2 linked regions of the Chelatococcus sp. HY11 genome follow. The protein of the gene in region 1 interacts with the protein of each later gene in a pairwise test. Links are inferred from orthologs where the notes say so. Each region holds a gene or a part of one and is shown on either strand. Other genes may lie near its edges.

Region 1 (7,722 bases):
GCGGATCTTCGCGATCGTACCAGCCGGAGCCGCCTCATTCGCATAGTTCACGGCATTGCGGGCAAGGAACGACTTGGCGATATCGCAAGACGTCGTGAAGCTCGACGTGCCCACGGGGTTGAACTGGAACGAGCACTCAGCCGGGTTGGCGATGACCGTCACCGGCGCTTTCTCCTGAGCGGCAATGAGGGTCGGATTGCCATATTTGCCAAGCGCTGCGAACAGCGGGAAATACGTGATCGCGGCGATCAGGCAGCCCGCAAGGATGATGGGCTTGCGGCCGATGCGGTCCGACAGCCAACCGAAGAAGATGAAGAACGGCGTACCGATGAGGAGAGCGAGAGCGATCAGAATATTCGCCGTCGTTCCGTCAATTTTCAAAGTCTGTGTCAGGAAGAACAGGGCGTAGAACTGGCCTGTATACCAGACGACGGCCTGGCCGGCGGTGCCGCCGAGCAGCGCGATAATTCCGATCTTGGCGTTCTTCCAGGTGCCGAAAGCCTCCTTGAGGGGAGCCTTCGAGCCCGTGCCTTCTTCCTTCATCTTGACGAAGGCGGGGGATTCCTGGAGCTGCAGGCGGATCCAGATGGACACGCCGAGGAGGAGGATCGACAGGAGGAAGGGAACGCGCCAGCCCCATTCGTTGAACGCCTCGGTCGACATCGACATGCGCAGGACGAGGATGACGACGAGCGAGAGGAACAGGCCGACGGTCGCGGTGGTCTGGATCCACGACGTATAGAAGCCACGGCGTCCCTGGGGGGCGTGCTCCGCCACATAGGTCGCGGCGCCGCCGTATTCGCCACCGAGCGCCAGTCCTTGCAGCAGACGGCAAGCGACGAAGGCAATCGGCGCGATGATGCCGATGGAGGCGTAGCTGGGCAGCAGGCCGACCACGAAGGTCGAGATACCCATGACGGTCATCGTCACGAGGAACGTATACTTTCTGCCTATGAGATCGCCGAGCCGTCCGAAGAACAGGGCACCGAAGGGGCGCACCGCAAATCCGGCAGCGAACCCAAGCAGTGTAAAAATAAATCCGGCGGTCGGGTTGACGCCGGAAAAGAAGTTCATCGAAATATTGATGGCAAGCGAGCCTGCCAAGTAAAAATCATACCATTCGAAGACCGTTCCAAGCGAAGACGCAACGATAACTTTGCGCTCTTCGCGGGTCATAGGACGCTTCTGCTCGGATATCGCTTCCGCTGCCGCGACGCTCATTGACGCCTCCTCAAGTGTTTCCTCGTTTTATTGTCTTCCGATCTCAATGATTCAGATCAGGGTTGCTTGCGAACATTGCAGCTGCCCTCTAGAATCATGGCCGACCGTACGGTCAATACGGGAAAACTACGGCGGGAGGCGGTGCCGTGTCGCTCGTCAATTCGTCGTCATTCAAAAGTTGAATGTGTCGGCGTAGTGGTCGTTCGGACGGGCAGCCGAGTGGGCGGGCATGCTTATTGCCTGATCGTGCCATCAATCGGCGTTGTCCACGCCACGGCCGGTGAGGGGCGGCGTGGGAAGGCGCGCCGCGGCGTCAAGAGAGTGCCTGTGAGAGTGCCTGTGCCGTGGGCCAACCGCGCGCGGGCGCCCGCGCGCGTCAATCAATCAAGAGCGGCGAGCGCCCGGGAGGTCGCGTAGAGGGCGACGGCTGCGGCGTTCGACACGTTCAGGCTCTTGATATGACCCGGCATGTCGAGCCGAGCGAGCACGTTGCAGCGTTCCCGGGTGAGCTGCCGAAGGCCTTTGCCCTCCGCGCCGAGGACGAGCGCGACCGGGCGGCGCAGCGGAACGGCCTCAAGTTCGGTCTCGCCGGCGGAATCAAGACCAATGCACAGAAATCCGCGCTCACGCAGCGTCTGCAAGGCGCCGGCGAGGTTGCGCACGATGGTGAAGGGCACATGTTCCAGCCCGCCCGACGCTGATTTGGCCATGACACCGGTGGCCGAGGGGCTATGCCGGGCGGTGGTCACGATGCTGTCCACGCCGAAGGCGGCGGCGGTGCGGACGATGGCGCCGACATTATGCGGGTCGGTGATCTGGTCCAGGACGAGAATCAATGATTGCGCGTTCATCGTCTCGATGGTGGGAGAGGGGAGGGGATCCGCCTCGATATAGAGACCCTGATGCACCGCATCCGGCTCGAGCTTGCGCGCGATCTCGTCCGGACGAGCGAGTTCCGGCGTGACGCGCAGGGGGCCCAGCTCTTCGGTCAGGCGTCGCTGCGCGTTCTCGGTCACGAGTAGACGGCGGATGCGGCGCTTCGGATTCGAAAGCGCCTCGACGACAGGATGCCAGCCGTACAGGATGACGCCGTCCTCGACCTCCGCGGCCCTTCGCGCGCGCCAGTCTGGCCGTGAGGGGGGGCGATTCGATCTGCCAGGGCCGGATTTGTGGCCAGGGCCGGATTTGCCGTGGCGGGGCCGCCGCTGATCGTCACTCATCGCTACTACTCGTTTCCACAGGTATGGGCACGGTCCGCCCGGGCCCGGCGAGCAAGACGTTCCCGCGATATGCGCTGGCCTGGCTCAGGGTGAGGCAGGTTTGACACAGGGGATTGTGGCGCGCCAGCCCGGTTTTGCAGTTGACACCCATAACCGGCTCCTCTTAAGAACGCGCCACTGCTCCTGCGCCGCAGGTGAGCGGAAAGGTGATCGACCCACCGGGGTTGGTCATGCTGGATGGGCCGGAGGGGTGCCCGAGTGGTTAAAGGGGACGGACTGTAAATCCGTTGGCTACGCCTACGTTGGTTCGAATCCAACCCCCTCCACCATCCAAGCCTGACGTGCGTTAGCGGGTGTAGCTCAATGGTAGAGCAACAGCCTTCCAAGCTGATGACGAGGGTTCGATTCCCTTCACCCGCTCCACGGCCTCATCGAATTCCATTTATTGTATGGTTTCGAGCGCGGCGCTGTCTGATAGCGCGGCGGGCAGGGACGTGATTTGGTGTTTGTCGGGACCGGTTGCAGAGGCATATTGTCGAAGGTGTCGCAGCGGGTGTTCCCCACAATCGGCACTAATTGCGCCGCTGGCACTTGCGCAAGCGAGTGAAACCCCCTAGACGATCGCGCAATTTCGGGGATCGATATCCCCGATCCTTTATCATGATGGCAATGCCCAGGGTTTGTGACTGATGGCCAAAGAGAAGTTTGAGCGGACGAAGCCGCACTGCAACATCGGGACGATTGGTCACGTTGACCATGGCAAGACGTCGTTGACGGCGGCGATCACGAAGGTTCTGGCGGAGTCTGGGGGCGCGTCGTTCACGGCGTATGACCAGATCGACAAGGCGCCTGAAGAGAAGGCGCGCGGGATCACGATCTCGACGTCGCATGTCGAGTACGAGACGAAGAACCGGCACTACGCGCATGTGGACTGCCCCGGCCACGCCGACTATGTGAAGAACATGATCACGGGCGCGGCGCAGATGGACGGGGCGATCCTGGTGGTGTCTGCGGCTGACGGCCCGATGCCGCAGACGCGCGAGCACATCCTGCTTGCGCGCCAGGTGGGCGTTCCGGCGCTTGTGGTGTTCCTGAACAAGGTCGACATGGTGGACGACGCCGAGCTTCTCGACCTGGTCGAGCTCGAGGTGCGCGAGCTTCTGTCGAAGTACGAGTTCCCCGGGGACGACATCCCGGTGGTGCGTGGTTCGGCGCTGTGTGCGCTTGAGGATCGCGAGCCGACGATCGGCCATGACGCGGTGCTTGAGCTGATGACGCAGGTCGACGCGTATATCCCGCAGCCGGAGCGTCCGGTTGACCTGCCGTTCCTGATGCCGGTCGAGGACGTGTTCTCGATCTCGGGTCGCGGCACGGTTGTGACGGGCCGCGTCGAGCGCGGGATCGTGAAGGTCGGCGAGGAAATCGAGATCGTCGGGCTGAAGCCGACGGTGAAGACGACGGTGACGGGCGTCGAGATGTTCCGGAAGCTGCTTGACCAGGGTCAGGCGGGTGACAACATCGGGGCGCTGCTGCGCGGCACGAAGCGCGAGGACGTTGAGCGCGGCCAGGTGCTGTGCAAGCCGGGTTCGGTGAAGCCGCACACGAAGTTCAAGGCGGAAGCCTACATCCTGACGAAGGAAGAGGGTGGCCGGCACACGCCGTTCTTCACGAACTACCGTCCGCAGTTTTACTTCCGGACGACGGACGTGACGGGCGTGGTGACGTTGCCGGAAGGCACCGAGATGGTGATGCCCGGGGACAACGTGACGATGGAAGTCGTGCTGATCGTTCCGATCGCCATGGAAGAGAAGCTTCGCTTCGCGATCCGCGAAGGTGGCCGCACGGTTGGCGCCGGCGTCGTCGCCTCCATCATCGAGTAAGACACCAGCACATCAGGCGAATGCGCAAGCAATCAGCGCATTCGCCTGCGTCGCACGGCTGCCGCGCCGTAATCCAGGCGCGACAGTGAATATTCCCATCATTCGCCTATCGCCATGTCGCGCGAGTGATGTATAGGAATGGCGTGGCGATTCCATCTTGAGCTGAGCTTTGGCTTAAGGGGCGCCATTGTCGGCCTGTTACCGCAGGCATCCGCTAGGAGTGTAGCTCAACTGGCTAGAGCACCGGTCTCCAAAACCGGGGGTTGGGGGTTCGAGTCCCTCCACTCCTGCCAGCGGATCCCAGGCGGTCGGCTTTCAGTTCCTGACTGCAGTTTTTTGCAAGTTGCGCTGATCGCAGGATGACATTGCAACAGACCTCGGGGTCACTGGCCCTTGCGTGTTGACCGTTGTGATGCCAAATCAGCACTGCGCGACGGCTATGGTGAGACAATATGGCGAAGACGAATCCGGTCGAGTTCATTCAGCAGGTAGGTAACGAGGCCTCCAAGGTCACGTGGCCGACCCGCAAGGAGACGCTCGTCACGACGGCTATGGTATTCGTCATGGTCATCGTCGCGAGCCTGTTTTTCCTTCTCGCCGACCAAATCATCCGCTTCGGCGTGACGCTGATTCTCGGTATCGGTCGCTAGGAGCCGCGCAGATGTCTTCTCCCAGCCCGACCAGCATCTCATCCGCTCCGAAACGGTGGTATATCGTCCACGCTTACTCGAATTTCGAGAACAAGGTTGCGCAGTCCCTGCGTGATCAGGCCGTCCAGCGTGGTCTCGAGGACAAGTTCGACGAAATCCTTGTCCCAACGGAAAAGGTCGTCGAGGTGCGTCGGGGCCGCAAGGTCGATACCGAGCGCAAGTTTTTCCCGGGCTATGTCCTGGTGAAGTGCGACCTGACCGACGAGGTCTATCACCTCATCAAGAACACCCCGAAGGTCACCGGCTTCCTCGGCGCCGACAAGTCCAAGCCGCTGCCGATCCCGGACCGCGAGGCGGAGCGCATCAAGGGGCAGGTCGCCGAGGGCGTAGATCGTCCGAAGCCCTCCGTCAGCTTTGAGATCGGCGAGCAGGTGCGTGTGGCCGACGGGCCTTTCGCCTCCTTCAATGGCATCGTCGAGGAGGTGGACGAGGCACGCGCCCGTCTCAAAGTCGCGGTGTCGATCTTCGGTCGCGCGACGCCGGTCGATCTCGAATACGCGCAGGTCGAGAAAGTCTGATCGACCGGGGCAAGGGGCGACCCTTGAGGCTTGCCTCGGGTTGTCTCTGTTGCTAAAGAGCTTTCACAAAGGGTGGCCGGCATGCTGGCCGCCCTTCGTCGTTGGAGCGCCAAGCTCCAGAAAGCCGGCGAAACCCATCGCCGGTTCATCCGCGGAAGGTCCGCCGGTCGCCAGCCGGAACAGAAGGGCCGTACCGCGATCTGTCATCCCCGGCGCGCGGATTGGCATCCGCGGCGTCGTCCCATGGGAGCAGCCATCATGGCAAAGAAGATCACGGGTTACGTGAAGCTTCAGGTTCCGGCAGGCGCGGCCAACCCGTCGCCGCCGATCGGTCCGGCGCTCGGTCAGCGCGGCCTCAACATCATGGAATTCTGCAAGGCCTTCAACGCGAAGACCGCGCAGATGGAAAAGGGTACGCCGATCCCGGTGATCATCACCGCGTATCAGGACCGCTCTTTCACCTTCGAGATGAAGCAGCCGCCGGTCAGCTACTTCCTGAAGAAGGCCGCTGGCATCACGAGCGCGTCAAAGACCCCCGGCAAGGGCGCCTTTGCCGGCAAGGTGACGCGCGACCAGCTGCGTGACATCGCCACGAAGAAGATGGTCGACCTGAACTGCGACACCGTCGATGCGGCTGTCGCGATGATCGAAGGCTCGGCCCGCTCAATGGGCCTTGAGGTCCAGGGCTGAGGAGGTCGATCATGGCAAAACCAGCAAAGCGCATTACCGCCCTTCGCGACGGCGTCGACCGGGTGAAGCTCTATGGTCTCGAAGAGGCCGTGAAGATGGTGAAGGAGCGCGCCAAGGCCAAGTTCGATGAGACCATCGAAGTGGCCATGAATCTCGGCGTCGATCCCCGCCACGCCGACCAGATGGTCCGCGGCGTCTGCAACCTGCCGAATGGCTCCGGCCGGACCGTCCGCGTTGCCGTCTTCGCCCGCGGCGCCAAGGCTGACGAAGCCAAGGCAGCCGGTGCGGACATCGTCGGCGCCGAGGATCTGCTCGAGATCGTTCAGGGCGGCACGATCAATTTCGATCGCTGCATCGCGACCCCGGACCTGATGCCGCTCGTCGGCCGTCTCGGCAAGGTGCTCGGCCCGCGTGGCCTGATGCCGAATCCAAAGGTCGGCACGGTGACCATGGACGTCAAGGCGGCGGTCGCTGCCGCCAAGGGCGGTGCCGTCGAGTTCCGTGTCGAGAAGGCCGGCATCGTCCACGCCGGCATCGGCAAGGCTTCCTTCGATGAGGGTAAGCTGATCGAGAACATCAAGGCTTTCGCGGATGCGGTTTCCAAGGCCCGTCCGTCCGGCGCGAAGGGCACCTACGTCCAACGCGTGGCCATCTCCTCGACGATGGGGCCGGGTGTGAAGGTCGATCCCGCGTCCGTGCTCGGCGCGTAAGAAGACAGCTGCCTCATCTTTGGCGCAATAGCGCGCTAGCTGATGCGACTTGCCTGTTTGCCTGCGGTGGGCTCTTGGCAAACCGCAGGTGAATGGTTATTAAAACCATTCTTGCCTGGAATCGGCTTGGCATCTGATGTCGCCGGTCTCAGGTGTTGGAGTTTCGCCCGGGTAACCGGGTGAATGTGGCCGGCGGGCAAGGCGGTAGCTTTGCGCGAACCGGTCATATGTCCTGTCCGAGACTGCGGGTGCCGTTTACGGCTTAATTTCAGTATGAAGCCAGCATAGACGGGGAAGGCTGATTTACACGATGGATGCCTCTTGTGGGGTTTTCCTTTGGGTGGGTTGGTTCGGACCTATTCCTGGGGCGTGAGTTTGATCTCTGCGATCTGGGGGACAGGGCTTGCGGGCGCCGCGCGCGGCGCATTGGGTGCAAGCCTAGTGCACGGCGTGTGGCATGTGCAGCCGGCGGCGGGGGTGTTCCCTGCTGCTGAACCGGAGAGAGCCAAGTGGACAGAGCGGCAAAAGCCGAGTTCGTCGCGGCAATGGGTGATGTGTTTTCATCAGCCGGCGTCGTCGTCGTAGCTCACTATGCCGGCCTGACGGTCGCCGACATGCAGAAGCTCCGCAGGGAGATGAAGCAGGCTGGTGCCTCGGTCAAGGTCGCGAAGAATCGCCTCGCCAAGATCGCTCTCGAAGGCACGGACGTCGCATCAATCGCGCCTCTTCTTAAGGGGCCGACGTTGCTGGCTTATTCCAGCGACCCTGTTGCG
Region 2 (7,092 bases), 2.8 Mb from region 1 along the record:
CGCCTGCGATGCCATGCCCAGATAGGACTCGAACAGCCGCTGGACGGGATCGAGGACGTGGAGGCAGGGAGAACTCGCCGCCGCGCAGGCCGCTTCCAACATCGCAGCGAGATCCGGCTCCACCAGGGTGTAAAGGACGATACCCGGAGCGACATCGATCTCCGCGATGACCCGCTCCAGCTGCGCCTTGGATCGCACCAAGGGATAGACATGCTCGATCGCCGAGATCCCCTCGTATTGGGCGGCTGCGGCACGGCTGACCGCGATGAGGGTCTCACCGGTCGAATCGGATACGAGATGAATATGGAAGTAGCTGCGACTCAAGGGTTTTTCCCGATCTTCCTGCGCCGGACGAAGCGGACGGCCGCCACGCCAGGCCATCTGACAGCCAAGTGGATGAAGCGTTGACGGCTGTGGAGAACTCCAGCCCGCACCAAGGACCGCCGCCACACTGTGGCTTGAGTAGCCCGAGCGATCAACAGCGAGCTTCCTATGGACGGATTCCACCGGGGTTGGATCCCGTCAACGGGGATAGTCCCGACTCAATCACGCCGCAATCGTTAACAAACGATGAAGATTAACGGTTTGTTAAGATATGCGGCGGCTCTTCCGCCCGTTCATCCATCCCCCACCCTGGCGAGCAATCTGGGGACGGCTTGTGGACGGCCTTGGCGCATGTGTCATGCCCTGACCAGTAGAAACAACAGAATCTAGACTCTAAAATAAGATTAGATTTGAAGAGAGAGATGGTGTGACCAGCGTCCTGCAAGCCTCCCAAAGCCAGCACTCCCCTATCCTCCGGACGCTCTCCGGGGAAACGATGACCCCTCCTCCTCTCTGGATGATGCGCCAGGCCGGGCGTTATCTCCCGGAATATCGCGCTCTGCGCGCGGAAGCCGGATCGTTTCTCGACCTCTGCTACACCCCCAGCCTCGCCACCGAGGTCACTCTTCAGCCCATCCGTCGGTTCGGCTTCGACGCCGCCATCCTGTTCAGTGATATCCTGGTCGTGCCGCACGCGCTCGGGCAGGATCTGTGGTTCGTCGAGGGCGAGGGACCACGGCTCAAGCCGGTCGCGACGACGAAGGACCTTGCGGCGCTGCGCGAAGACCTCGATCCTGAGAAGGTTGGAGCGGTCCTTGAGACCGTCTCACGGGTGAGAGCCGCATTGCCGCGCGAGACGGCCCTGCTTGGTTTCTGTGGGGCACCGTGGACGGTCGCGACCTATATGGTTGCCGGCAGAGGGACGCCAGACCAGGCGCCGGCGCTTGATCTCGCCGCGCGGGATCCCGTGCTCTTCAGGGCGATCATCGACCGCCTGGTCGCGCAGTCGACGCGTTATCTGGTTAGCCAGCTCCAGGCGGGCGCGGACGCGGTCCAGATCTTCGACAGTTGGGCCGGCGCGCTCATCAGTGACGAAGCGCTCTACCGCCGGTGGTGCCTGGAGCCGATCGCGCGGATCGTCGACGGCGTCCGCGCCGAGGTTCCCGGGGCGCGGATCATTGGCTTTCCGAAGGGCAGCGGACCTTTCTATCCGCTTTTTGCTGGCGAGAGCGGGGTCGATGCGGTGGGATTGGACCAGGGTCTGGGATTGGACCAGGCTCGCGCCGTTCAGGCTATTCGGCCGGTGCAGGGCAACCTCAGCCCAGAAGTTCTTCTGTCAGGCGGCACAGCGCTTGACCGGGCTATCGATTTGATCCTGGAGGCGCTCGGCGGGCGTCCCCATATCTTCAACCTTGGCCATGGCATTCTGCCGCAGACCCCGATTCCGCATGTTGAAAGGCTCGTCAAGCGGGTGCGCGGCGGGTTAGGTTGATCCCATGTATGAATGGATCAAAGCCTTCCACGTCATCTCCGTTATCGCCTGGATGGCGGGCATGCTCTATTTGCCCCGTCTCTTTGTCTACCACGCGGAGGCGCCCGTGGGTTCCGACCGCTCCGAGACCTTCAAGGTCATGGAGCGGCGCCTTTTGAAGGCGATCATCAATCCCGCCATGATCGCGACGTGGATTTCCGGCCTCTACATAGCCTATAGCGGGGGCTGGTTCTCATCCGGCTGGCTTCACGGGAAGCTGCTTCTGGTTGTTCTTTTGTCTGGCATTCACGGTTTTTTTGCTGGCGAACAGCGCAGGCTCGCGGGCGACATTCGCAAGCATAAGGCGCGATTCTATCGTATTGTGAACGAGATACCGACCCTTCTGATGATCGGGATTGTGATACTGGTTGTCGTCAAACCTTTTTGAAGCCTTGACGGTGGGGCTTGAGAGCCACTTCAAAAACGGATATGGAATTCCCATCCTTCCTTGAAACAGGTTGGCGGATGCCGTGGGTTTCTACCACGCGACGCCTCTTCCGGTAGCTTGTTATTCCTAGCCGCTGCCCTTCTGCCTGTTAGTTCCCCTTCTTACCGTGGCCAGCCTTCCCCAGGCATGCCCCTTACATTTTGAGAGAGTCTCCATGCGGGAGATCAAGCTTCAGGACCTCAAGTCCAAGACGCCAACCGAGCTTTTGACTTCAGCCGAGGAGCTCGAGGTCGAAAACGCCAGCATCATGCGCAAACAGGAATTGATGTTTGCGATTTTGAAGCAGCTGGCTGCGCGTGAAATCGAAATCATCGGCGAAGGCGTCGTCGAGGTCCTTCAGGACGGATTCGGATTTCTCCGGTCGTCCGATTCCAACTACCTGCCGGGGCCGGACGATATCTACATTTCGCCCTCGCAAATCCGCCGTTTCGGCCTTCGCACCGGTGACACGGTCGAGGGCCCTATCCGTGGTCCGAAGGAAGGCGAGCGCTATTTCGCGCTGCTCAAGGTCAACACGATCAATTTCGAGGATCCGGAGAAGATCCGGCACAAGGTTCACTTCGACAACCTGACGCCGCTCTATCCCGACGAGAGGTTGCGTCTCGAGCTCGAGGATCCGACCAAGAAGGACTACTCGGCCCGGATCATCGACATTGTCTCGCCGATCGGCAAAGGCCAGCGCGCCCTCATCGTGGCGCCGCCGCGTACCGGCAAGACGGTCCTTCTGCAGAATATCGCCCAGTCGATCACCACGAATCATCCCGAGTGCTACCTCATCGTCCTGCTCATCGACGAGCGGCCTGAGGAAGTCACCGACATGCAGCGCTCGGTGAAGGGCGAGGTGATTTCCTCCACCTTCGACGAGCCGGCCGCACGCCACGTGCAGGTGGCCGAGATGGTCATCGAGAAGGCGAAGCGCCTGGTCGAGCATGGCCGTGACGTGGTCATCCTGCTCGATTCCATCACCCGACTCGGTCGCGCCTACAACACGGTCGTGCCGTCTTCAGGCAAGGTGTTGACCGGCGGTGTGGATGCGAACGCCTTGCAGCGGCCGAAGCGCTTTTTCGGTGCGGCTCGCAATATCGAGGAAGGCGGTTCGCTGACCATTATCGCGACCGCGCTGATCGATACCGGCAGCCGCATGGACGAAGTGATCTTCGAGGAGTTCAAGGGCACGGGTAACTCGGAAATCATTCTCGACCGCAAGGTTTCCGACAAGCGCGTCTTCCCGGCGCTGGACATTACCCGTTCCGGCACGCGCAAGGAGGAACTGCTTACGCCGGCGGACATCCTCAAGAAGACCTATGTGCTCCGGCGGATTCTCAATCCGATGGGTACGGTCGATGCCATCGAGTTCCTGCTCGACAAGCTGCGGCAGACCAAGTCCAACGGCGAATTCTTCGATTCGATGAATACCTGAGGATCGAAAGGCTGCCGGGGATCAAGGCCGCCGCTTCGATCGGTTGCCCCCGACCCCTCCATTCAAAAAAACCGCCGGGGTTTTGCTCCGGCGGTTTTTTGTGCCCTGTGCGCTGCCGATCCCACGCTCCGGCCGGCAGCACAAACCCTCTGGCGGAAAGCCGGCTCGACACTTGCGAACTTGCCACGGGGGACCTCGGTCTATCCCGGAACGGGGCAAAGGCGCAGTCAAAGCGGGAATTCTGGCATGGTTATCAATTTGACACCGACAAGTGGTGTTTCGTTTCGGGACTACCTGACGTTGGGGAGTTCCTATTCCGTCGCCTACGGGTATGGCGGCAACGATACGATCGAGAGCACCGCACGGGGGGGTTTCAATCTCGCCATGGGCGGCAAGGGCGAGGACGGCTATATCGTAAGCGGTGACATGATCATCTCGGATAGTGGCGGAGATGATTATGTGACGATGCGGGGCATCTCGTGGTCGTCATCGACGAGCCACATCGCGACGATCGATAATCGCCATCTCGTTCTCTGGGATACCGCCAGTGATACGTCGGTCATCGTTCTCGACTGGCTTGATCCGGGCCGACAGGTCGAGCTCTACCATTTCAATGACGTCAGTCTGAGCTGGGGCGAAATCGCCTATTACCTGCCCGAAAAAGGAAGCTACATCGGTGACATTCCCTGGGAAGGATTGGGTGGCCTCGGTCTCAGTGGTTTCCTGTCCAATGATGCCAACGACACCATCAATTTCCATCGCGAGCAGGAAGTCTTCGGTTCCAACAAGGCGGATGCCGAAGGCGTCGGACGTCTTTATGAGGCTGGCCTCGGCCGCAAGGCCGATATTGCGGGCCTCAACTTCTGGTATGACCTGCAGGCGAGCGGCGTCCCGGAGACGGACATCGCGGGCTCGCTTCTGAAAAGCGCCGAATTCACGAAGGCCTACGGAAACGCGTACACCATGACCAACGCTGATTTGGTCGAGGTGATGTATGAGAACGTACTTGGCCGGGCCAGTGACAGCGCCGGGGCAGCTTTCTGGATCAGCCAGCTGCAGAACGGATTCAGTCGCGAGAACCTTCTTATCGCTTTCGCCGATAGTCCCGAGAACGTGAGCCAGAGCGACTATCTGCACTCGCTCGCCTGGAACGCGTCTACCAGTGATTGGTACTTTGCCTGAGGATTTCGCACCGCGCGACTCTCTCGCTGACCGCGTGTCGCGCGGCCGTTGAGCCGGGAAGCCGGCTCCTCCTCACCACCCCGCGACTGCAAATTGCCGCGGGGTTTTTGCAAACTAGTCCGTCTTATCCGAAGATGGGCTTAGCAATTCTACCAGTACGACTGGATCGCTGATCGGTAGGGAACAGGCCTGCCCCCGGCATATGAAGGCACTTCCCCGCCCAGCTCTCTCGGATTGCGCCCTCACCGGGTGCCCAGCGGCAAGGGCATGGACATCTCGCAACTCCATGATTGTCCGATTCGGATATGGAACGGACCTGGCCGCCGCGAGCAGCGCCTCTCTTTCGGATCCCGCGACGACGATAGCCGCGCCATGGATATGAAAATCCAGGCCGTTCAGGATCGACGCGTGATTTAAGGGTGCTACCTTGGCATGGCCAGCGAGCATCGACAGTTCCTCGCCGGCGCCTTCGAAAGGTGCGAGTGCCGCCAGTCTGGCCAAGGCTTCCGCGTACAGGCCGTTGGCATTCGGCGTCGCTTCATCCATCGTCGGTCGTGGGCGCACGACAAGATCATCAGCGCTGTCGGCAACCAGGAAGAGCAAACCCGATTCGTCAGCGTAACGATCTTTTAACGCTGTTCGCCAACGCACGGCATCGTCCAGATAGTGCGGGCCTCCCGTCGCCTCATAAAGCGTTAGAGCCGCCAGCATCAATGCGGCGTGATCGGTGGCGAAACCGGGGAAAAGCAGACGGCCATCCCGCCAGCTATGGCCCAGAAGACCGTCCCGCACCATCGATTCGTTTATGAAACGATACGCGCCCTGGGCGGTTTCTATCCAGTCCGGGCGGTCGAGAAGTAATCCCGCGCGGACGAGCCCGACGATCACCAATCCGTTCCAGTCGGCGAGGATCTTGTCGTCCCGAGCGGGCTGCGGACGTCGGCTTCGATAGTCCAGAACACGCTCCCTGAGACCTTCCAGCTTGGTCATCTGTCGGGGGTCAGGGACAAAGTCGTTCTGGCGGTTGAGGATGGTATGGCCTTCCCAATTGCCTCCGGGCGTCACGCCGTAGACGGCCTTGAACAGGGCGGCGTCTGACCCCAGGATCGCATCGATTTCGGGTTCGGTCCAAACATAGGCCTTGCCTTCCTCTCCCTCCGAATCCGCATCGAGGCTTGCCGCGAAGGCACCGCCTGGCATGCGCATCTCACGCTCAAGCCAGCTGACGATGCCCTCGGCCGCCTCCTTGAAGACGGTATGACCCGTCTGGGAGGCTGCTAGGGCGAAGAGAGGCAGCAGCTGGGCATTGTCGTAGAGCATCTTCTCGAAATGCGGCACGAGCCATCGATCATCGACAGAGTAGCGCGCGAAGCCGCCGCCGAGGTGATCATGGATGCCCCCGCGAGCCATCTGTTCCAGCGAGAACTGAAACAAGGCTTCCGCTTCCGCATCGCCTTGCGCTTGAGACCAGCGCCACAGGAATTCGAGAAGCATGGGGTTGGGAAACTTCGGGGCGCCTTTCAAGCCGCCGCTGACCGGATCGAAAGCGCGCTTGAGTGCCGACCCCACCTCTCCGAGCCACTGCCCACCAAAGGAGGCGTCGGGGCTCGCGGCGACCGTCGCGCGCAAATTCTGCAACAGGGCATTCCGGTTATGGGCGATCCGTACCGGCTCCTCCCGGACAAGCCGGGCTACCTCTTTGAGAACGGACACAAACGCGGGGCGCCCGAACTGGGCTGTCTTTGGGAAGTAGGTCCCGCCCCAGAATGGCTCAGCCTCGGGCGTTAGGAACATGGTGAGCGGCCAGCCCCCCTGTTCTCCCAACATGTGAAGGGCCTGCATATAGATCTGGTCGACGTCCGGACGCTCCTCGCGATCCACCTTGATATTGACGAAGAGTTCGTTCATCACGGCGGCGGTCGCCGCGTCTTCGAAGCTCTCGTGCGCCATGACGTGGCACCAGTGGCAAGCCGCGTATCCGACCGACAGCAGAATCGGCTTGCCCAGACGCCTCGCTTCGGCAAGCGCTTGCGATCCCCAAGGCCACCAATCGACGGGGTTGTCACTATGCTGCAGGAGATAGGGACTTGTCTGGTCACCCAGGCGGTTCATATCAACGCTCCGTCCTCACTCGGTGTCATTGTCGCATGATTTGCCGATCAAACTAGGCCTCGCCGTCGTAATCCT

What was found. Proteins that work in one complex are often made in the same cells at the same time.
Region 2: the proteins of nusG (region 1) and rho interact in binary tests that used the Escherichia coli proteins (3 or more experiments, as listed by UniProt). The link is inferred for Chelatococcus sp. HY11 from one-to-one orthologs.

Annotation. Positions count from the first base shown.
Region 1 is NZ_JAHBRX010000001.1:549,005-556,726, forward strand. The notes cover bases 3,909-6,765. They hold nusG (transcription termination/antitermination protein NusG), read left to right. Parts: upstream 3,909-4,982; coding sequence 4,983-5,549; downstream 5,550-6,765. Other genes in these bases: tuf (elongation factor Tu), read left to right, coding at 3,909-4,321; secE (preprotein translocase subunit SecE), read left to right, coding at 4,774-4,971; KIO74_RS02720 (hypothetical protein), read right to left, coding at 5,613-5,756; rplK (50S ribosomal protein L11), read left to right, coding at 5,808-6,239; rplA (50S ribosomal protein L1), read left to right, coding at 6,251-6,765. Outside these bases: KIO74_RS02680 (MFS transporter), read right to left, coding at 1-1,221; 23S rRNA (guanosine(2251)-2'-O)-methyltransferase RlmB, read right to left, coding at 1,602-2,441; more of tuf, read left to right, coding at 3,131-3,908; more of rplA, read left to right, coding at 6,766-6,949; rplJ (50S ribosomal protein L10), read left to right, coding at 7,459-7,722. UniProt on the Escherichia coli protein: Part of the processive rRNA transcription and antitermination complex (rrnTAC). The complex forms an RNA-chaperone ring around the RNA exit tunnel of RNA polymerase (RNAP).
Region 2 is NZ_JAHBRX010000001.1:3,399,892-3,406,983, forward strand. The notes cover bases 1,719-4,590. They hold rho (transcription termination factor Rho), read left to right. Parts: upstream 1,719-2,457; coding sequence 2,458-3,723; downstream 3,724-4,590. Other genes in these bases: hemE (uroporphyrinogen decarboxylase), read left to right, coding at 1,719-1,816; hemJ (protoporphyrinogen oxidase HemJ), read left to right, coding at 1,821-2,243; KIO74_RS15515 (DUF4214 domain-containing protein), read left to right, coding at 3,970-4,590. Outside these bases: KIO74_RS15495 (pyruvate, water dikinase regulatory protein), read right to left, coding at 1-324; more of hemE, read left to right, coding at 764-1,718; more of KIO74_RS15515, read left to right, coding at 4,591-4,905; KIO74_RS15520 (thioredoxin domain-containing protein), read right to left, coding at 5,020-7,017. UniProt on the Escherichia coli protein: Facilitates transcription termination by a mechanism that involves Rho binding to the nascent RNA, activation of Rho's RNA-dependent ATPase activity, and release of the mRNA from the DNA template.